Regions from separate parts of the Brevibacillus sp. FIR094 genome, predicted to be linked through region 3. Evidence: riboswitches for the same ligand, from Rfam matches in the RefSeq annotation. Region 3 holds a riboswitch; each other region holds the start of a gene.

Region 1 (7,197 bases), on a different contig from region 3:
TCGGGATGGGCGGCAGTTCACATTCGATATCCTCGGGGAAGGTAATGTGTTTGGAGAAGTGGATCTCCTCTCATTAGGTACACGGGAGATGTATATAGAAGCCATCGAAGACTGCCTCATTTGTAAAATGAGCAAAGCAAAATTTGAGAGCTACATAATCGAACATCCGCAACTGATGATGAAGATCATGAAGCTCATTAGCGATAGAATGGTTTCAATCAGCCAGGCAGCCGAAAATCTTGCACTCCTCCCTTTACAAGATCGCATTATTTCCACGTTAGTAAAGCTTGCCGATCAATTTGGCAATCCTAACAGTTCAGCGTTTCAACAAATTGAGTTACCTCTTTCCCATCAAGAACTTGCCCATTTTGTTGGGGCATCCAGGGAAGCCGTGACAGTAGCATTACGTGCTTTAGCAAAGGAAGAACTGATCCAAACAGGCTTTAAATCCATTTCCATTCATCGGGACAAAATTTTGAAGAGAATGTAATCCAGTTCACATCTTTCCCTCCAAAAGAAAGATATCGTAAAGCTATGGCTTCTACTATTCTTTCGAAAAAGAGGGGAATGACATATGGATAAACCACATTTTCAGAGCCTGCGCGAAGAGCTAGATTTTACAACTATTCAAATAGCAGACTTACTCACTCGTGAAGTAACAGATGCATTCACAAGATCAATCGAGGAGCTGCGTACCTCTGGACAAGCAAAGGGTTTGCCGATTGGTTCGATTGCACCTGATTTCACGTTGAACGATCACACTGGCAAGACTATTACCTTGTCGGAAGAACTCGGAAAAGGTCCCGTCGTCCTCACATTTTTCCGTGGATCATGGTGCCCCTACTGCAATTTGGAGCTGCAAGCATACCAAAAACAGATCGATACGATAACTTCTCTGAGTGTCCAATTGTTTGCCATTAGTCCACTATCTCCTGCACACTCTCTTACTATGCAAGAGAAAAACGGACTGAGCTTTCCCGTGTTATGCGATACCAATAACCAAGTAGCAGAAAAATATAAACTCAGATTCAGACTGCCTGATTATTTACATGATACCTACCGATCATTGGATATTGATCTCACTCGTTTTAATAGCGAAGATTCCTGGACACTCCCCATACCTGCTACTTATATCCTCGACAACCAGGGCGTAATCCGTTCAGCAGGCTTAGATTCTGATTACAAAAAACGCATGGAGCCTAGTACAGTTTTGGACATTCTGCGTACCCTAACCTAACGCCTATATAACGAAGAACCAGTTGATCCCACAACTGGTTTTTTGTACGTCTATACTTTATGAACAAATAGTTTATTTTCCCTACCAAAACTTGACAAGGATATATCTTTTGACTTATATTTTGCATGATTATACCTTGCAAAATTCGACACATCTTTACAATTTTTGCTAAAAAGTGCAAAAGGCAAAGTCATCGAAAGGTGGCGACGCAAAACCACGGGTCTACAGTCTTTGACCATGATAGCCGGGTTGCCATCATCTTGAGACCATTTTTTCGATGTTGGTAGCTTCGGTTGTTCCATTTCCATGGAACGGCCTTTTTTTGTGTTTCGTTTCTTGAAAGGAGGATGAAAGCACTTTCATTTTCGTAACGGATGGAAAAACATAACTTTAGTGACGTCAAACATACACAACACAGTTCAATCAGAGAAAATGATGGAGTGGAGAAGTTATGTACAAACAAGTAGAAACCGTACAAGAGTTAGCAAAATTTCATGAAATCAAAGAAACAGTATGGACAAGCATGGGCTTCGAGATGGAGTACGCGAAAGAAGGCTCGGCTCGGTTCCTCTTACTTGCCGAAGATGGTAAAGCAGGTGGAACATTTGAAATGACGCCCTTTTCCAAATCAAGTGCTTATATGAAATCACTTTTTCAGGATGTTGTTACAGAAGATATGAAAGTAATGGAGGTAGACAGTCTCGCTGTTTTGCCGAAATACCGCGGACAACTAGGGCAAAAAGGAATTTGCTTGATGATAGATTACGCTGAAAAGCATGGTTATACCCACGCAATCGGGGTATCAGATCCGACTTTTTTTACGTTCATTAACAAGAAGTATCAAGTAAAGGCGACTCAGACCAAAGATATCGTCTTTTACAAAGGGGCCGATGCCATTCCGACCCTGTTCCATCTAAAAGCTGTCTATGACAATAAGCACGATCCGAAATATTCCTGGTACAATTCGTCGTCATCCAACCAAGTAAAAGTCGAGGTAGGTGGGTAAAACATGGATAACATTGATCTATTGAGAAGAAGAAACAATTGGGTCGTAATCGTATTCGCAAGTATTATTACGGTTGTTCAAGTCTTAAACCTCTTTCTAGGCGTACCGTTCACTTTCGTTCTCACGGTACTGGGTATTTTGTATGGCGTGCTGGCACCTTTTACTTACATCTCCAATCGCCCGAGCTTCCGTGAAAAAGCAGCGCCCTTCATGAAGTTTTTCAACTTCGCCGTAATCGGGATCTTCATGTTCATCGTAGTTGGACTGGACCCGCATATGATCAATATCATGACCATTATGTTCTTTGTAGCAGTCATGGGGATTTATCAAGACCGACTCATTAATATTTTGACGATTGTATCGACATTGGGTATTGTCTCTTATTACTTCCTGACACAGAGAGAAACGATTTTCCATTCGACAAACGATCTTGATCTGATGTACTTCCTGCTTACCTTCTGCTTCGTCTCTGTCACGAGCATGATGCATGCTGTATTCAACAACAAGCTGCAAGAGGAAAGTGAGCAACAAAAGCAAGAAGCGATTGCCTCGAAGGAATCGTTGCAACGTGTTCTGGATCAGATCAATGAATCACTCACCTCTATGCAAGACTATCAAGAGAATTTGAACAAGGTGACGGACGGTGTAAATGTTCGCGCAGTCGAAACCGTCGCTTCCCTGCAAGAAATTATGGGGTCCTTTACGGTCCAGACCAGCAATACGGACGAGCTGCGTCGGGAAATGAGCTCGACGAATCTGCAAGTTGAGGACATGACCCGCTCAGTTACAGAAATGCATGAGTACGTAGAATCAACCAAAGAAGCTACTAGCGAGAGCGGAAAACGCATTGGTAACATCGGCAATGACTTTGAACGATTCATCACAGACATTCAAGGTACGAACCAGCTGATTCAAGAGCTCAATAAAGAAACCGAATCGATTGGGAAAATCATTCAAACCATTTCCGAGATTTCTGCACAAACCAATCTATTGGCACTCAATGCCACGATTGAAGCATCTCGTGCAGGCGAACATGGCCGAGGATTTGCTGTCGTAGCAGATGAAGTACGCAAGCTGGCTGAATCCTCCAAGCTGTCCTCTGAGTCGATCTCGAGCCTGCTTATGACCATCCGCGAAAAAATGAAGCTCGTATCGGATATGATTTCCGAGTCACAGACTTCTTTTGAGAAAAATAGCGAGGGCATCCTCGAAGTACAAGAAATGTTCACCAATGTAGATAACTACATGCAAAACTTCGCGGATAAAACGAAAAACCTGCAAGAGTTCATCATCCATGTTCACAGCATGATTCAAGAAGTCGGCGCAAAAGTAGAAGTGAACGCAGATATTACCGACAAGAATAAAGAGAGCCTGGAAGAAGTACTTGTTCTCGTTTCTGAGCAAAAAGACGAAGTCGTTAAAGTTTCTGGCGGCTTTGAGAAAATCGAACAACAGATGCGTGGTCTCCATATGTAACCTTCCTGCAACCGCCTTTCACGGGCGGTTGTTTTCTTTTCTCATTTTGTAACCCAACAAATATATAATAAAAATATTCTGATATTTAGTTCTCATACAATGAAAGGAGGCACATCATTGATGGATGCACGAATCGAAACAAAAACGATTCAGACCGATCGACTCCACGTTTCCTATCTGACAGCAGACCTACCGGAAGGAGAACCCCTTCTCCTCATTCACGGCAATGCATCAGCCAACTTGTTCTGGGATGATACCATTGCGGCTCTATGTGACCAGTACCGTGTGTATGCACCTGATATGCGTGGCTTTGGAGCAAGTGAAGCATTGCCTATCGATGCGACACGCGGTTTGCGAGACTGGTCAGATGACCTTCATTCGTTTATTCGGGCATTGGACTTGCCAACACCGGTCCATCTTGCCGGCTGGTCGTTGGGCGGTGGGATCGTGATGCAGTTTGCCATCGATCACCCGCAGGAAGTACGCTCCCTCATTCTGGTCGCCCCCATGTCCCCTTACGGCTTCGGCGGAACCAAGGATATAGCTGGCACCCCGTGCTACAGCAGCTTCTCAGGCTCGGGTGGAGGAGCCGCCAACTCCGAGCTGGTCAAAAGGATGGCAGCCAAAGATAGGAGTAATGAATCTCCCTCCAGCCCTCGCAATGTCATGAATCAGCTTTATTTCAAGCCCCCGTTCCAAGTTGGCCCAGAGCAGGAAGACCGTTATGTGAGCGCGATACTCTCTACGAGAACCGGAGAGGGCTTTTACCCCGGTACCTTTGAATATGTAAACGATTGGCCCGGTGTTGCTCCTGGAACGACAGGGATTACAAATGCGATTTCTCCCAAATACGTTAATTTGTCCGGTATTGTCCAGATTGAGCCGAAGTGCCCAATTTTATGGATTCGCGGTGCGGATGATGCCATTATCTCGGATCAGTCACTTGCTGATTTCGGTACGCTAGGAAAGCTTGGCTATGTTCCCGGATGGCCGGGGGAAGACGAATATCCTCCGCAGCCGATGGTCTCCCAAATTCGAGACGTGCTCGAACAGTATCAGCGTGCTGGTGGTTCCTATCAGGAGATTGTCATGGAAAATGTGGGGCACGCTCCACACATTGAAAAGGCAGAGGAGTTTGTAGAGCTCATTCGAAAGACCGCCAGGGCATGACCCTGACGGTTTTTTGAATCCCCGTCCAATTTTGACTAGTTTGGTTGCTCCAGCTTTACTCACCACCATTGTCCAAAATGGGACCTCTATTACATTGCAGGGGCTCTCAAATATCCTTCTTACCCCACATAAAACGTATTTTTGTGAATACAATGCCGAGTTCAGTACGCCGACTGTTGGAAGAGTAGCTTCAGCGGAGCTTCGTTTGAACGGTGTGCTCATCCCTGGCTCGCAAACCCTCTCCTTCCCTACCGCCATGCCCCTTGGTCAGAACGCCCCAACCGCACCGGAGGCGGCCTTTTCAACACGCCAGCAAGCCCAAATCCAAGCGTCTTGCAGCTTGTCGGCTTTCCACCTTTAGGCGTATCTGGGGCGAATTTTAGCGGGGTAAATGTGAGAATTAGTGAGGTCAACACCGTTAACGCCGCCCCAGTAACCGCGAATAATGCGGCAATCTACGGATACGGCTACGTCAATGTTCCCTATAACTCTCCCGTACCCTTTTTAGAAGCCGAGGTCATCAACGGCACGGGTATTTCTTTCTCGCAAACAACCCCAACCGTTATCTCGTTAGCTCCCCATGCTACTTACTTTGCCTGCTACAATTTTATCGAATGTCCGTTAATCGCGAACTTGCCTGTTCGCGTCCTGCTGACACTAAATGATGTTCCTCTGTATCAAAGCTTACAGGACCAGGTACGAACGAACTGAAGCTAGTGAATACCAACTTGGAAGAAATCAAGTTTGTCGCAGCAAACGTAAACATTATGCAAATCGGTTGAGAGGATCAACGAGTAAGAGCCGACCATACCTACTAGAGGATGAAAACGGCTCGTTATACATAAGAACAAAAAGGCCGCTCGTCTAAAAGACTACGCGACCTGTATATCCTGATGATGGCTATTTCGGCGTATCTTTCTCCGCTTTCGATACCTTCAAGTTAAAATCTCTTTCCTGTTCCTCAATAATCGCTCGATCCTCTGCATTATCTCTCACTACTTTTTGTGTCAAAATCGATCCAACTGCTACCAAAAGCATGCATGCGATATAATACCCCTTTTCGTGTAGCTGAAGACCTGGCGCATTGTATAAACCGATGGAAAATAGCAGTACCCCTGCGCCCAATGTAAAGTATGCCAAGAAAGTGAAGGCTCCCGTGTTGCGCATCCGATGCTTTTGTGGATACATAGTAACACCCCTCACATAAGTCAACCGGACGATTTCTCGCCCGGTTGCCTCTATAGATTACTTCACAGCTTCCTTCTTGCCAAAGAAAGTACGCAACGCCTTGTATACCTCGCCCTTTTCCCGAATGACACAATGCATGAATTTCGGCTCTTTGATGTGGCGATATGCTGACATGAGGGTTGAATGACGATTATACTGATTCACTTCGCCATAGCCGAACATGTTGCATCTCTCCATGAGCTCTTTCACCAGCTTTACGCAACGCTCATTGTCAGACGTGAGGTTGTCGCCATCGGAAAAATGGAACGGGTAAATGTTGTACTGCGATGTTGGGTAGCGGCTATCGATGATCTCCAACGCCTTTTTGTAGGCAGAGGAGCAGATCGTCCCCCCGCTTTCCCCTTTCGAGAAAAAGGTGTCCTCCGTTACTTCCTTCGCATCCGTATGATGGGCAATGAAGACGATCTCGACTTTTTCGTACTTAGTGCGCAGAAAACGTACCATCCAGAAGAAAAAGCTGCGGGCGATATACTTTTCAAACACACCCATCGATCCGGAAGTATCCATCATCGCAATAATGACAGCATTGGAATGTGGCTTGATGATCTCTTCCCACGTCTTGAAGCGCAGGTCATCATCGGTGATCCCCAGCTCCATATCACTGTAGCCTGCCAGCGCATTTCGGCGGATGGCCGCAATCAGCGTACGTTTTTTATCAATGTTGCCCATCAAGCCTTTTTTCCTGACATCATTAAACCGAGTCTCTTCCACGACGATTTGTTCCTCGTCTTTTTGTTGAAGGTTCGGCAACTCCAGCTCGGCGAAAAGCATTTCCTGCAATTCTTCTACGCTGATTTCAGCCTCGTAGTAGTCTACACCTGGCTGATCACCCGCTCCCTGACCCTTTCCTGGCCCTTGCGCCGGATCGCCGTCACGGGCGACGACATCGCCTACTTTACTGTTTCCTTTACCTTGACCGCCATGTTTTCCCTTTTGGAAGTTAAAACGCAATCGGTATTCATCCAGGGAGCGAATAGGGATCTTAATGACTTCCCGACCATTCGACATGATGATGTTTTCTTCGCTGACGAGATCGGGCAGATTTTTTTTGATCGCTTCT
Region 2 (7,197 bases), on a different contig from region 3:
AAATCCGGCGATTGTCGCACAGACCTACAAGCTGTATGAATCCAAGCAAACACAAATGGCCTTGACCGGGCATGTCTACTCAGCAGCGATGATCTTGTTCAGCAAGCCTGTATGGGATAAGCTCCCGCCAGATGTCCAGCAACTTCTTGCTGAGGAAGCCAAAAAAGCGGGTCAGTACGAGCGCGAGTTGATGATCAAGATGGAAGAAGAGGCCATTTCCAATATAAAAGCAAAAGGTGTAGTCATTACCGAGGACGTTGATAAGCAAGCTTTCCGCGATGCGATGAAGCCCGTCTATGACAAATTTTCCGGGCAGTTTGGCAAAGAGCTGGTGGATCAAATTGTAAATACAAAATAAACGGCAGAAGGGAGACGAGCCACTCTGGCTTTTCTCCCCTTTTTCCTGCGAAAGGAGATTGTGTGTGGGCAACCTTGTATCCAAAATAAACAGCATCCTCCGTTTTTTCGTCATTGCCCTTCTGGCTATTATGGTGATCGCTGTCTTCCTGCAGGTGCTTTTCCGTTTTTTGCTCGACCAGCCCTTGGCCTGGACGGAGGAATTGGCTCGGTATTTGTTGATCTGGATCACGTTTCTGGGTTCAGCGTACGCGATGTCGATCAAAGCACACATCGGTACGGAATACATTCAAAAGTACTTGTCGCCTCGCATGAACAAGGTGGTACTGGTTATGGCTGCTTTGTGTAGTCTGGTCTTCTTTCTCGTCATGGTTCAGCAAGGCTACTTGTTATCTTCGAGAAGCATGACACAAACCTCACCCACTTTGCTCGTTCCCATGGGCTATGTATACATGGTGATTCCGATCAGCGGTGCCTTGCTCATCATGAACGTCATCCATGTGACATGGAAAGACATTACCGGGAAGGAGTGACCAGATTGTGGGTACGATTTTGTTTTTAACACTGTTGGTGCTCCTGATCCTGAACGTACCGATTGGGGTGGCACTGGGGTTATCTGTCGTTGTCGTGTTTATGCTGGAGGGAAACATCCCTCTTCTGGTTGTCATTCAAAAAATGTTCAACGGGACAGATTCCTTCCCGCTGATGGCGATCCCGTTCTTCCTTCTGGCAGGAAAGCTGATGGAGACAGGCGGGATCTCAGCTAGGCTAATTCGTTTTGCGAATACGATTGTCGGGAACCTGCCTGGAGGATTGGCAATCGTGGCGGTTATGGGTTGTACCTTTTTTGCAGCGATATCGGGTTCTTCTGCCGCGACAACAGCAGCCGTAGGGGGAATTTTGATCCCGCACATGGTCAAAAAAGGATATCATGTCCGGTTTTCTGCGGCCTTGCATGCAACAGGCGGAACGATCGGTGTCATGATTCCTCCGAGCGTACCAATGGTTTTGTACGGGGTAGCAGCGAGTGCTTCGATTAGCGACTTGTTTATCGCGGGGATCGGGCCGGGCATTCTCGTAGCGATTTCGTTGATCCTGTACTCATATTGGATCAGTAAGAAAAACGGCTGGGGTGGCGGAGAGAAGCATACGCCCAAAGAGATATGGGAGGCATTCAAGGATGCCATTTTGGCGATACTCATGCCGATCATTATTCTTGGTGGTATATACGGAGCTGTCTTTACTCCAACAGAAGCAGCAGTGGTAGCCGTGATTTACGGTCTGGTTATCGGGCTTTTCGTCTACCGGGAAATCAAGTGGAAGGACTTGGGGGAAATATTCGCAGGCTCTGCCAGCATGACAGCGGTCATTATGCTGATCATCGCGACCGCCAATGCATTTGGCTATCTGATGACGAGGGAAAACATCCCGCAGGAAATTGCGCAATTCATGCTGGGGATTACCGACAGCACGATCATCACGTTGCTCATTATTAACATCTTGTTGCTCATTTTGGGGACGTTTATGGAAACGGCGGTTACGATCATTCTCCTGACACCGATCCTGCTGCCGATCACGAATTCTTTGGGCATTGATCCGGTGCTATTCGGGGTGATCATGGTCGTCAACTCCGCGATCGGTATGTTGACTCCTCCGGTTGGAATCAATTTGTTGGTAGCAGGAAATATTGCGAAGCTCCAGAATACGGAAATTGAGCGAGCGGTGATCCCGTTTTTGGTCATCATGATCGTCGACTTGATGCTCATTACTTACATTCCTGAAATTAGCTTATTCCTTGTCAACTTGAGCAAGTAACGGAGGGGGAACCAAAGTGGATTACAAGCAAGCGTTAGTGGGACTGTTGGGGGAAGAACGAGTATCGACCAATCCCACTGTACTGGAGCACCACAGCCATGATGAATCGTATCATACCCCGTCTCTTCCGGAAGTGGTCGTGTTCCCGCAGACGGCAGAGGAAGTCAGTCAAATCATGAAGCTGGCCAACGAAAAGCGCATTGCGGTAACGCCGTTTGGCATGGGGACCAGTCTGGAAGGCCACGCGATTCCTTATGCGGGCGGTATTAGTATGGATTTTTCCTTGATGAACCAAGTGCTGGAGGTACGACCGAAGGATTTCCTCGTGAGAGTCCAGCCCGGTGTGACGCGTACCCAGCTTAATAAAGAATTGAAAAAGCACGGATTGTTTTTCTCCGTCGATCCTGGAGCGGACGCGACTTTGGGGGGGATGGCGGCTACAAATGCCAGTGGAACAACCTCTGTCCGCTATGGCGTAATGCGTGATCAGGTGCGCGATCTGGAAGTGGTGACGGCGGACGGACGTATCATCCGTACAGGGAGCATGACAGCCAAATCCTCCTCAGGCTACCATCTTACGGGGCTGTTTGTCGGGTCGGAGGGAACGCTCGGTGTATTCACAGAGCTGACCTTGCGTGTCTACGGTATCCCTGAGGCGACAACGGCGGCACGCGCCAGCTTCCCTTCTGTTCAGACTGCCGTCGATACCGTCGTAGATATTCTCGGAGCCGGTATTCAAGTAGCGAGAATCGAGTTGGTTGATGAACGTTCTATCCAACAAGTGAATCTGTACAAAGAAACGAGTTATCTGGAAGCACCGACGCTGTTTATCGAGTTCCACGGCAGTGAACAAGGGCTCGCGTATGATATCGACTTTGCGCAGAACATCGCCGATGGACATGGCTGCACGCAGTTTCTTTTTGAAACCGATTCGAAGGCGCGGACGCAGCTCTGGGACGCTCGTCATAACCTGGCGTATGCCTTCCTGCACAAATCCCCCGGGAAAAAGCTGATGGTAACAGATGTTTGCTTGCCGATTTCTGAGCTGGCAGGAGCTGTTGTGGACGCGCGGCAAGCGATTGATCGCGCTGGGCTGGATGGAGCGATTGCAGGGCATGTCGGGGATGGGAACTATCACGCTATCCTGATGATCGACCTGAATGACCCTGAAGAGGTGCGCGCGCCGAGGTAGTAAATGCCCATCTGGTGGAATACGCATTAAGTCGAGGAGGAACCTGCACTGGAGAGCACGGTGTGGGTGTGGGGAAAATCAAATACCAGCGCAAGGAACACGGGGATGCACTGGACGTCATGCAAGCTATGAAGCATGTGCTGGACCCGAACGGCATTTTGAATCCGGGTAAAATTTTCGGGAAATAACAGAGAGCCTGCATTCTGAACGTTTGTCGGAATGTGGGCTTTTTCTTTTGCGTAATGTGTCGAAGGGGAGAGGAGAAAGGATGATTATGCAGAATGTAGAAGATTGGTAACGGGTGCATTACATTCTGGTGTGGCAGGGAGGCAAGTATGAAGTCTATTGTTGAAATTGCCAAGATTGCAGGTATCGAAGAACAGCATTTGGAGCTATACGGAAAGTATAAAGCCAAACTATCAGATGAACTATGGGAGCAAGTGAAGGATCGCCCTGATGGCAAACTGATTCTTGTTACAGCGATGAACCCCAATCCGGCGGGAGCAGGGAAGACACTCACGACGATTGGTCTGTCACAATCATTAAATTATCTCGGGAAGAAAACAATTGCAGCGCTTCGCGAGCCATCCTTGGGTCCTTGCATGGGGATCAAAGGAGGCGCAACGGGAAGCGGCCAAGCACAAATTCTCCCAGCTGATGAAATTAACCTGCATTTTACAGGGGACATTCATGCGATTACAGCTGCTCATAACTTGTTGGCAGCGATGATCGACAATCATATTTTCCATGGCAATCAGCGCGGGCTCAATCCAAAGAAAATCGTCTGGAAACGGGCAATGGACATGAACGACCGCGCACTGCGTAACATCGTTGTTGGTCTGGGTGACGGTAATGGCATGACGCGTGAGGATGGCTTCATGATTACGACCGCGTCAGAAATCATGGCGATTTTATGCTTGAGTGAGAATCTAGCAGACTTGCGCGAGCGGTTGAACCATATCATCATTGGCTACGATTTCAATGATCAGCCTGTACGGGCAGAAGAAATCAACGCGGTCGATGCGATGTGCGTTCTCTTGAAGGAAGCGATTAAGCCCAATCTCGTACAGACAATCGAGGGAACTCCGGTCATTATTCACGGCGGACCTTTTGCCAATATCGCACATGGGTGCAGCAGCGTGATCGGGACCAAGATGGCCTTGAAGCTGGCGGATTACGTCGTAACAGAGGCGGGATTTGGTGCCGACTTGGGGGCAGAGAAGTTTTTTGACATCAAGTGCAGAAAAGCAGGCTTGACTCCATCGGCTGCCGTTGTGGTGATTACGGTTCGCTCGTTGAAATTCAATGGCGGGGTAAAAGTACCTGACCTGGCAGTGGAGAACTTGTCTGCTCTGGAAAAAGGCTTTGAAAACGTCAAGCGCCATCTGGAAAACCTGCAGAAGTTCGGTGTGCCAGCAGTGGTAGCCATCAATCATTTTGCGACGGACACACAGGCAGAGATTGATGCCGTCATTGCGCTATGCCAAGCCGCCGGAGCCGAAGCGGCACTCTCCAAAGTATGGGCAGAAGGCGGAGCTGGCGGTGTCGAGCTGGCTGAAAAAGTGACGCGTGCAGCAGAGCGGCCTTCGTCCTTCCGATTCTTGTATGAGGAAGACCTCAGCATTAAAGACAAGATTGAGACTGTCGTGAAAGAAGTATACCGTGGATCAGGGGTTGTCTTTTCGCCGCTTGCATTGAAAACGATGCAAAAGGCAGAAGAAATGGGCATGTCGCATCTGCCTGTGTGCATGGCGAAAACACCGTACTCCTTTACGGACCGCGCTGATCTATTGGGGGCACCTGTTGATTTCACGATCCAAGTGAGCGAAGTGCGTATATCAGCAGGAGCTGGTTTTATCGTCGCATTGACTGGAAGCTTGGTTACGATGCCAGGCCTCCCCAAAAAGCCGGCTGCGGAATCGTTATATGTAGACGAGGATGGGCAAGTAATCGGATTAAGCTAATCAAAAAGTTTGACAAAAAGCTGACAACTGTAAAAGGTTGTCAGCTTTTTTTCCATTATGAGGTTTATTAGCGAAAAGTTATGGGAAATGAAAGGTGAGATTGAAAAAAAGTGGATTTTCATTGAAAAAACAACAAGGAATGACAAAGGCAAACCTGTTGAAAGGCAGGGACGCAAAGCCACGGGTCTAAGGACGAAAGTCAAATGACTTTCGCAGCTAGGACAGCCGGGTTGCCATACCGTAGTCATGATGGGCTGTCGGTGGGCAGTCTTTTTTTTGTTGAAAAAACAGAAGGGAGAAGTGATTCGGTATGAAAAATAGTTTGAAGAATAAGCTAATTATCGTTTTGTGCTTGCTGTTGGTTATTAGTTTGGGTACGGTTTGCGGTGCAAGCTATTGGAGTGCTTCCAATCTTTTGGCAGACAGTCTGGACAAAGAAGCTGAGTTGTCAGCTAGCAATCTCTCGATACGTATCGATGGTTTCTTTCAAGAAAAAATTAGTATTGTAAGAGCGGTAGGAGGGCTGATGTCGGCTGATCAAAATGTCGAACAGGACCTGAAGCTCATTCAAGAAGCTCAAAAGGAAAACCCGGAGTTTGAGACGTTCTTCTTTTCACATGATTTAAGCGGTAAGAAAGTAATCAATTTCAAGGGTGAAGTGACCGATATCTCGGATCGCCCGCATATTAAGGAAGCCAGCAAAGGGGAAGGGAAGGTTGTTGTCTCCGAGCCAGTCATTTCAAAACGAACAGGGAATAACATCGTGACCCTTGTCGTTCCATTGATGAAGGACAACCGTCAATACGGTTATATCGGTTCTACTATTCCTATCAATGAAATCCAAAAAAAGGTGTCTGAAGAGAAATTTGGCCAAGCTGGTTACGCCTTTTTAGTAAGCAAAACAGGAACATTTATTTATCATCCGAAAAGCGAGTACATTCTGAAGGAATCGATTCTCGACATGGGTATTCTTGAGCTTCAGACAGCTTTTGAAGATATCAAGCAAGGGAATCATGGAATCGCCCAATACAAATACGAGAATGTAGAGAGATTTGCTTCCTATGCTCCTACCAATTTGAACTGGGGCCTATACATCACTGCACCTGTAGCGGAGCTGCATGCGCCTGTCGATCAATTGTCAGTCCGATTGATGGTGATCTCCCTCATCGTGTTGGTGATTGGGGTTGTCCTCGTTTATTTCTTGGCTGTACGCTTGGTGAAACCAATTGAGCGTCTGAATCACGCAGTAAATGTAGTGGCGAAGGGGAACTTGAAAGAGACTGTAACGGTTGATGGAAAAGACGAGATTGCAGTTCTGTCACGTGATTTTAACCAGACGGTATCGCACTTGAAAAATTTGATCGAAGACGTATCTCTGTCGTCTGATCAAGTACAACGTTTTAGTCAGGAAGTATCCGAAGGCATTAAACAAGCGACGGAAAACATCAACCAAATCGGCTTGTCTATTGCACAGATTTCTGAGGGAGCAGAGGCGCAGGCCACCAGCTCGCAGGATGTCGCATTGTCCATGAATGACATGGCAGCAGGCATCGTGAAAATCGCGGAGACATCTGCACATGTTTCAGAGGCTGCCCAGGTAGCAACAGAGCAGGCAGAGCAAGGAACTGCTGTGGTAGAGCAGGCAGTTCGCCAGATGGGAAGCATTGGCGAGGGAACCTCGAAGGCGACAGTAGCCATCGAGCAGCTCAACAATCGCTCCAAAGAAATCGAAGGGATTCTCGATACGATTAGTCAGTTGACCTCGCAAATCAATTTGCTTGCCTTGAATGCTTCGATTGAGGCAGCACGTGCCGGTGAGCATGGACGTGGGTTTGCTGTGGTTGCCGGAGAGGTGAAAAAACTGGCGAA
Region 3 (7,197 bases):
TTCTTTTGTTTGCGGAAATAGTACGCCATTACGCTGATGTTCACAAAGCTAAAGGCGATCAGTGCGCCGAAGTTAATAAAGGAAGTTGCCGTTAACAAATCCATATACAAAGCGATCAGCATCAACGCTCCGACCAGTAAGACGTTAAGCAAAGGAGTTCTCAGCTTTGGATGTACATAACCGAACCAGCGTCGCGGCAAAAATCCATCTCGTCCCATTGCGTACAACAAGCGTGTCACGCTTGTGACTGATACAAGCCCGGATGCTAGTGTCGAAGACAACGCTGCCGCCAAAAACACCAATTGAAAGATCGTCCCACCGATAAACAAAGCAATCTCCGCAGAGGCCGCTTCTGGATCAGACAATACCGAAACATCAGGGAATAATGATTGCATGAAATAAGATGCTGTAATAAACAACGCTCCTCCTGCGAGTGCTACGAGCATAATCCCGCGAGGAATCGTCTTTTTCGCATCGACGGTTTCCTCCGTTAGCGTGGTTACTGCATCAAAGCCCAGGAAGGAAAAGCAAAGAATCGACGCACCGGAAAGCAGTGCAATGACAGACATATCCGGTGACAAAAATGGACGCAGGTTGAATACTTGCCCAAGCCCGTCACCTTGCATAAGACCACGGATGGCCAATCCCGCAAATAACAGGACGACCACGACTTGAAACAGTACCAGAATCGAGTTAACGGATGCGGTAACCGTCACGCGAAATACGTTTAGTCCCGTCACCAAAACAATAAAACCAATAATCCACCATGCCGTCGACACGTCAGGAAACACGGACGATAGGTATACCCCCGTCAACAAGGCATTAATCATCGGTAAAAACAAATAATCCAGCAAGGACGCCCATCCTACCAAAAATCCTGCATAGGGATGAATCGTTTGTTGCGTATACGTGTACGCGGTACCTGCTGAAGGGAATAGCCGTACCATCTTTCCGTAGCTTGCCGCCGTAAACAGGATCGCAAGAAGTGTGACTGCATAAGCAGCAGGAACGTGCCCCCCCGTTTCTCCAGAAACAATGCCAAAGGTGTCAAAAACGGCCATCGGGGCCATGTAGCCCAGTCCAATTACGACAATATGTCGCAACTTCAAACTACGTGTTAGTTCTGCTCTCCCGTTCACTGCCTGTCCCCCTTTTTGTAACAGAATAATTATACACGCTGTTTTATAATCACGGAAGAAAAAAGCGCTGCTGCACACGGGTTCTCCATGCACAGCAGCGCTCGATTTATATGAGTATTTCCTATGCTTTTGGCAGTTCAAAGGAACTCTTCAACGATACAATTCGGTTGAATACGAGCTTATTATCTGTCGTATGCTTCGGATCGACATTGAAATAGCCATGACGGAAAAATTGATACTTGTCTTGTAGCTTGGTTTCTTTCATATTTGGCTCCACATAGCCTTGCAGCACTTCCAACGAGTTCGGGTTAACGTTGTCGAGGAATGTGCCCTCTGCGTCTTCATCATCCATAATCAAAGGCTCGTACAAACGGAATTCAGCAGGAAGCGCATTGGTTGCATCCACCCAGTGAATCGTCCCTTTTACCTTGCGACCTGTAAAACCGCTGCCGCTCTTCGTCTCAGGGTCATACGTGCAATGGATCTCGATCACGTTGCCATCTGCATCCTTCACGACGTCATTGCATTTAATAAAGTACGCGTGCTTCAGACGTACTTCATTTCCCGGGAACAAGCGGAAATACTTGCTCGGCGGGTTTTCCATGAAGTCGTCCTGCTCAATGTAGATTTCGCGGGAGAATGGAATTTGACGATTACCCATCTCTAGGTTCTCTGGATTGATCTCCGCTTCGAGCATCTCGACTTGTCCTTCCGGATAGTTCGTGATGACGACCTTCAACGGATTCAAAACAGCCATCGTACGTGGTGCCTTCAGCTTCAGGTCCTCACGGATGAAATACTCCAGCATTTTCTCGTCAACCGTGCTGTTAGCGCGCGCTACCCCTACTTCACGAGCGAATGTACGAATCGCTTCCGGTGTATAGCCGCGACGACGGAAGCCTGCGATGGTTGGCATGCGCGGGTCATCCCAGCCGTCTACTACATTCTCATCAACAAGCTGTTTCAGCTTGCGTTTACTCATAACGGTGTTGGTCAGATTCAAGCGAGCAAATTCGTACTGGCGTGGTACACTATCCATTTCGCACTCGCGGACTACCCAGTCGTACAACGGACGATGATCTTCGAATTCCAGTGAACACAGGGAGTGTGTCACGCCCTCAATGGCATCCTCCAACGGATGAGCGAAGTCGTACATCGGATAGATGCACCATTTGTCGCCCGTGTTGTGATGCGTTGCATGGGAGATTCGATACAGAACCGGATCACGCATGGTGAAGTTCTGAGAAGCCATATCGATTTTCGCACGCAGTACCTTTTCTCCGTCCTTGAATTCGCCTTGGCGCATCCGTGCAAACAGATCCAGGTTTTCCTCCACAGATCGGTTGCGGAACGGACTATCTGTGCCTGGCTCTGTCCATGTTCCACGCATTTTACGCATTTCTTCGGGAGACAGATCGTCTACGTAAGCCAGACCTTTTTTAATCAACAGCACCGCACGGTTGTACATCTCTTCAAAGTAATCAGATGCAAAAAACAGCCCATCCCATTCGAAGCCAAGCCATTGAACGTCCCTTTTGATGGCCTCTACGTATTCGATGTCTTCCTTCACCGGGTTGGTGTCGTCAAAACGCAGGTTGGCCTTGCCAGAAAATTCTCGTGCCAACTCAAAATTGAGGCAGATCGCTTTTGCATGTCCAATATGAAGATACCCGTTCGGTTCTGGGGGAAAGCGGGTAATGATTTCCTTTACTTTGCCCTCTTGCAAGTCATCAATCATGATATTGCGGATAAAATTGGATGCCGCTACCTTGTTTTCCAATGAAATCAACCTTTCACTTCACCTTTACATTCCATAATACTGATTCTCTACCCAGAGTTCAACAAAATCGGGTCGTTGACCGACCCGCTCATGTCTTCCATTGCTGCCCCGTTTGCCATTGTGGCCTGTAATACAGATGAATGACAGAATCAATAGCTAAGCGCTGCTCCGTGATCCCATGAATCGTTTCGAGATGCTTCGAGGAAATCAGATGCAGCAAAGGCTGTTCAACATGATTGAAACGTTGGAATGCTTCTGAAGCAATCCGATCCCACTGTGGGTAATACCGAAGCAAGTCATCGGGCATCACCCTGGAGCGGTCCGTATCGGACTCGGGGAAACAATCAAAAGGTTCATCCAGATTTAACGTTCCATAATCATCAGTCAGCTCTTCACCTGAGGAAATATCCCGTGCAGCCAATTCCATATCATACATGGTCGGCACACAATTCGCATGAAAGCTGTGGTTCACGTACCTCGCCTTATCCCAACAAAGAATGTACTTGCCGAACTGGTTCTTGAATGAATATTTTTGCACGTCCTGTTTTCGTAATGAATCAAGTTTTTCCACAAATGCAGGGTCCAATACCTGGTCCAAATTATCCTGTGCCCATACAATCGTTCCTTTTGGGATAAACCTTGTCGCAAACACACCGTACCCGATCTCATCGTTGATATAGCGCAATTCTGTATCGGGATGCATCATGGTTTTTGTTTCACTCCTTGGCGAATGTGCCTTTTTATCATCATAAGCAGTTCAGCCCCAGGAGGTGTTCGAATGTCTGCGAAAAACACCCTTCCCCATAGCATTCCTGACTATTTTTCTGGATTAAAATATTTTCTTATTTACCACAAATGGTAAATAGTCTATATTATTGGCAAACGGAGTTTTAGGAACTTTTTCCCACAACGATCGAATCAATTTATGTGTCAATTTTCTACTTCATCCATTGATATCGAAACGGCAAACCCGGGGAAATCCGGCGACGCAAAGCTATAGGGGCTAACTCCGCAACAGCGGACACGCCTGCCAGCTACCGAAGTATTGATGTAGGACGAGACCAATGATCCTATATCATTGGTCTTTTTTTGTGCTCATAATGTCTATTTTTGTCTATTTTTGTATGTTTGTGTATTTTTGACTTTTGAAGGAGGTGAGGCAACAGCGGATAGCCGGTTTAATGAATCATTATTTTATTCATCATGAAGGAGGTTTCATAGGAATGTCATTCTGGAAGAAACTCTCGACCGTCGCGCTGACTGCTGTCATCGGGGTATCAACATTCTCTGGGGTACAAGCTGCTAACCGTCCAACAACGATGTCACCGAACGCAATGGTGACGACTCCTCACTATCTGGCTACGGCTGCGGCCCTGAAGACATTGGAAAACGGTGGAAATGCAGTAGATGCTGCTATTACAGCCGCTTCCACATTAGCTGTCGTCTATCCTCACTACACAACCATTGGTGGAGATAACTTCTGGCTCATCTACAATGCCAAAACAAAAGAGCTGAAGGCGCTGAACGGCAGTGGTCGCGCAGGCGAAAAGGCAACCATCGACTATTACAAAAACAAAAGCTACGAAAAAATCCCGTCCCGCGGTTATGAATCGGCCAACACTGTCCCTGGTGTCGTCTCCGGCTGGTGGGAGGCGTACAACTACGCCCATAAAAGCATGGGCAACAGTAAGCTTCAATGGAACAAATTGCTGGAACCTGCCATTGGATACGCCGAGAATGGATATCCAGTCTCCCCCAACCAAGTATATTGGACGAAATACGCGACAGATCCAACTGACAATGACTTGAAGAACCTTCAACGTTTCGATGGATTCCGTAAAACATTCCTGAAGCCCAACGGCGATCCCTATGCAGCAGGTGAAATTCTCAAACAAAAAGATCTTGCCAATACTTTGCGTATCATTGCGAAAAAAGGCGCTGACGGTTTTTATAAAGGAGAAGTTGCTAAAAAAATCGTAGCAGACATGCAAGCAAACGGCGGATTGCTCACGTTGAAAGATTTTGAGAAGCACACCTCCACTTGGGCAGATCCAATTTCGGTAGACTACCGCGGTTATAAAGCGTACAACGTTCCGCCTAACTCCCAAGGCATGGCATCGCTCTCTATTCTTAATGTTTTGAACAACTTTGACCTCAAAAGCATGGGCGAAGGAACACCCGATTACTATCACACGATTGTGGAAGCTACCAAACAGTCTTTTGCTGACCGTGACAAATGGCTGACTGACCCTGCCTTTGTGGATATCCCTGTGGATGAGCTGTTGTCCAAGCAGCACGGGAAAGATTTAGCTGCGCGCATTGATATGAAGCAAGCCGCCAAATCCGTAGAACCGCTTGATCCAAAAGGCGATACAACCTGGTTCGGGATCGTCGACAAAGATGGAAATGCAGTGTCCATCATTCAGAGTCACTATTTTGACTGGGGTTCCGGTATCGTAGCGAAAGATACGGGCATCCTTTTGCAAAACCGCGGAAGCTATTTCTCTTTGGATTCCAAACACATCAATCACTTGGAACCAGGAAAACGCACCTTCCACACCATTAACCCAGCAATGCTCTTTAAAGGGGACAAGCCTTATCTTCTCTACGGAACACAAGGGGGAGAAGGACAACCGCAAACGCAAGCCGCTCTCGTCACACGTATCGTCGACTTTGGTTTCAGCGTGCAAGACGCAATCGAAGCGCCAAGATGGCTACATGGACGCAACTGGGGATCTGCTTCCAACAATCTCAAGGTGGAAAGCCGCATCCCTCAAGAAGTCCTGGACGAGTTAATTAAGCGTGGGCATCCAGTCGAAAAGCTGGAAGCAGCCTATACCGATACGATGGGACAGTCCGGCGCAATCCTGATTGACCCGCAAACCAATGTAAAATTTGGCGGTGCTGACCCTCGCGGTGAAGGCGCAGCAATGGGATATTGATATTTTGTCAGACTGCTGAGTTAATCTCAGCAGTCTACCTTTATTATATTTCCTTGTGGCAGACAGCTTTTCACAAAGAAAGAAATCTCTCAATCACTGATTAGGAGTGGGACAACCCTATGTTTTTGTTCAACAAACTCAGGAACAAAATGATCCTTTGGTTTCTCGTCGTGGCCGTCATTCCACTTACTGCCGTTTCGGTGTTTATCACGAACAGCTTTTCATCCATTCTGATTGATAAACAAAAATCCTCCTATGTTGACCTTACTTCCAGTACAGCCATAGCTATGGATCAATATCTGGACCGGCGTATGACAGAAATTCAGATTTTAGCCCGTACCTCGGATATTCAATCCGATGATGCAGTGGCAAAAAATGAATTTATCCGCAAGTTTACCGAGGAAATGAAACTGTATGACGGAAATACGTTTATCGCAAGCGACGGAAAAGTAACGGCTGATACGTTCCCCAAAAGCGTTGGAATCAATCTTGGCGAGCGCCAATTCTTCAAAGACGGTATGCAGGACAAGCCCAGCTTCTCCGATGTTCTTGTTGCGAAGACAACCGGCAATCGCTCTATCATCGTCGCCTCCCCTGTAAAAGCGAAAAACAATGAAAAGCTTGGTGTCTTGACCGGGCTCGTCAATGTAGATGACTTCACAGCTACCTTTCTCCAGAATTTGAAAGTAGGCAACGATGGGTATCCGATTCTCGTTGATAACAAGGACCAGATTCAGTACCATCCTACCCAGGATCTGATTGGAAAACCGCTTGAGGAATCCGCTCTGCCGCAACCATTAATGGAAATCCTTAAATCAGGAAAAACAGAAAAGGGCTCATACAGCTACTCGGACAATGGCAAGGAATACGTTGTTACCTATTCCCCCATTCCCAAGACCAACTTTGGTCTGTATCTGCATATCCCTGTCGAATCCATAACGTCTGCGGTTTCATCCGTTACCACCATGGTTACGATCATTGTCATCATTGTTGTTGCTGTCGTGATCGCAATCGCATACGCTGTTTCCCGACAAATCTCCCGCCCTATTGCAGCAGTTGCCTCTGTGGCTAACCGCATTTCCGAGGGTGAACTGACTGTACAACCCTTGCAGATTCAAACCAAGGATGAGGTTGGACAGCTATCCCAATCAGTAAACACAATGGTGCTCAACCTGCGAACGATTATTCAACAAGTAAATGATACAGCTTCAGATCTTGCTTCTTCAGCAGAGGAATTGTCGGTCAACTCCGACCATACGAGCAAGGCTACTGAGCAAATCGCAATAACGATTCAGGAAGTAGCTTACGGTGCGGAAAAGCAAGTGAAGAGTGTAGA

The links. Region 3 has a riboswitch for cyclic di-GMP ahead of ggt (gamma-glutamyltransferase). Riboswitches for the same ligand answer to the same signal wherever they lie in the genome.
Region 1: linked by a shared signal. The riboswitch ahead of ACQ5DJ_RS11465 (GNAT family N-acetyltransferase) and the one ahead of ggt (gamma-glutamyltransferase) in region 3 are both predicted to bind cyclic di-GMP.
Region 2: linked by a shared signal. The riboswitch ahead of ACQ5DJ_RS10605 (methyl-accepting chemotaxis protein) and the one ahead of ggt (gamma-glutamyltransferase) in region 3 are both predicted to bind cyclic di-GMP.

Annotation. Positions count from the first base shown of each region.
Region 1 is NZ_JBEAES010000011.1:11,464-18,660, reverse strand. Features, by position in the region: gene ACQ5DJ_RS11475 (Crp/Fnr family transcriptional regulator) at 1-490, shown strand, start outside; gene ACQ5DJ_RS11470 (peroxiredoxin-like family protein) at 575-1,237, shown strand; cyclic di-GMP riboswitch class I at 1,411-1,494, shown strand; gene ACQ5DJ_RS11465 (GNAT family N-acetyltransferase) at 1,689-2,243, shown strand; gene ACQ5DJ_RS11460 (methyl-accepting chemotaxis protein) at 2,247-3,719, shown strand; gene ACQ5DJ_RS11455 (alpha/beta hydrolase) at 3,840-4,889, shown strand; gene ACQ5DJ_RS11450 (hypothetical protein) at 5,283-5,600, shown strand; gene ACQ5DJ_RS11445 (YiaA/YiaB family inner membrane protein) at 5,790-6,077, opposite strand; gene yhbH (sporulation protein YhbH) at 6,135-7,197, opposite strand, start outside.
Region 2 is NZ_JBEAES010000010.1:18,300-25,496, reverse strand. Features, by position in the region: gene ACQ5DJ_RS10630 (TRAP transporter substrate-binding protein) at 1-358, shown strand, start outside; gene ACQ5DJ_RS10625 (TRAP transporter small permease) at 423-890, shown strand; gene ACQ5DJ_RS10620 (TRAP transporter large permease) at 898-2,172, shown strand; partial or broken gene ACQ5DJ_RS10615 (FAD-binding oxidoreductase) at 2,189-3,552, shown strand; gene ACQ5DJ_RS10610 (formate--tetrahydrofolate ligase) at 3,700-5,328, shown strand; cyclic di-GMP riboswitch class I at 5,466-5,566, shown strand; gene ACQ5DJ_RS10605 (methyl-accepting chemotaxis protein) at 5,639-7,197, shown strand, end outside.
Region 3 is NZ_JBEAES010000006.1:169,097-176,293, forward strand. Features, by position in the region: gene ACQ5DJ_RS06900 (APC family permease) at 1-1,139, opposite strand, end outside; gene ACQ5DJ_RS06905 (glutamine--tRNA ligase/YqeY domain fusion protein) at 1,261-2,928, opposite strand; gene ACQ5DJ_RS06910 (SET domain-containing protein) at 3,008-3,625, opposite strand; cyclic di-GMP riboswitch class I at 3,873-3,961, shown strand; gene ggt (gamma-glutamyltransferase) at 4,143-5,861, shown strand; gene ACQ5DJ_RS06920 (methyl-accepting chemotaxis protein) at 5,981-7,197, shown strand, end outside.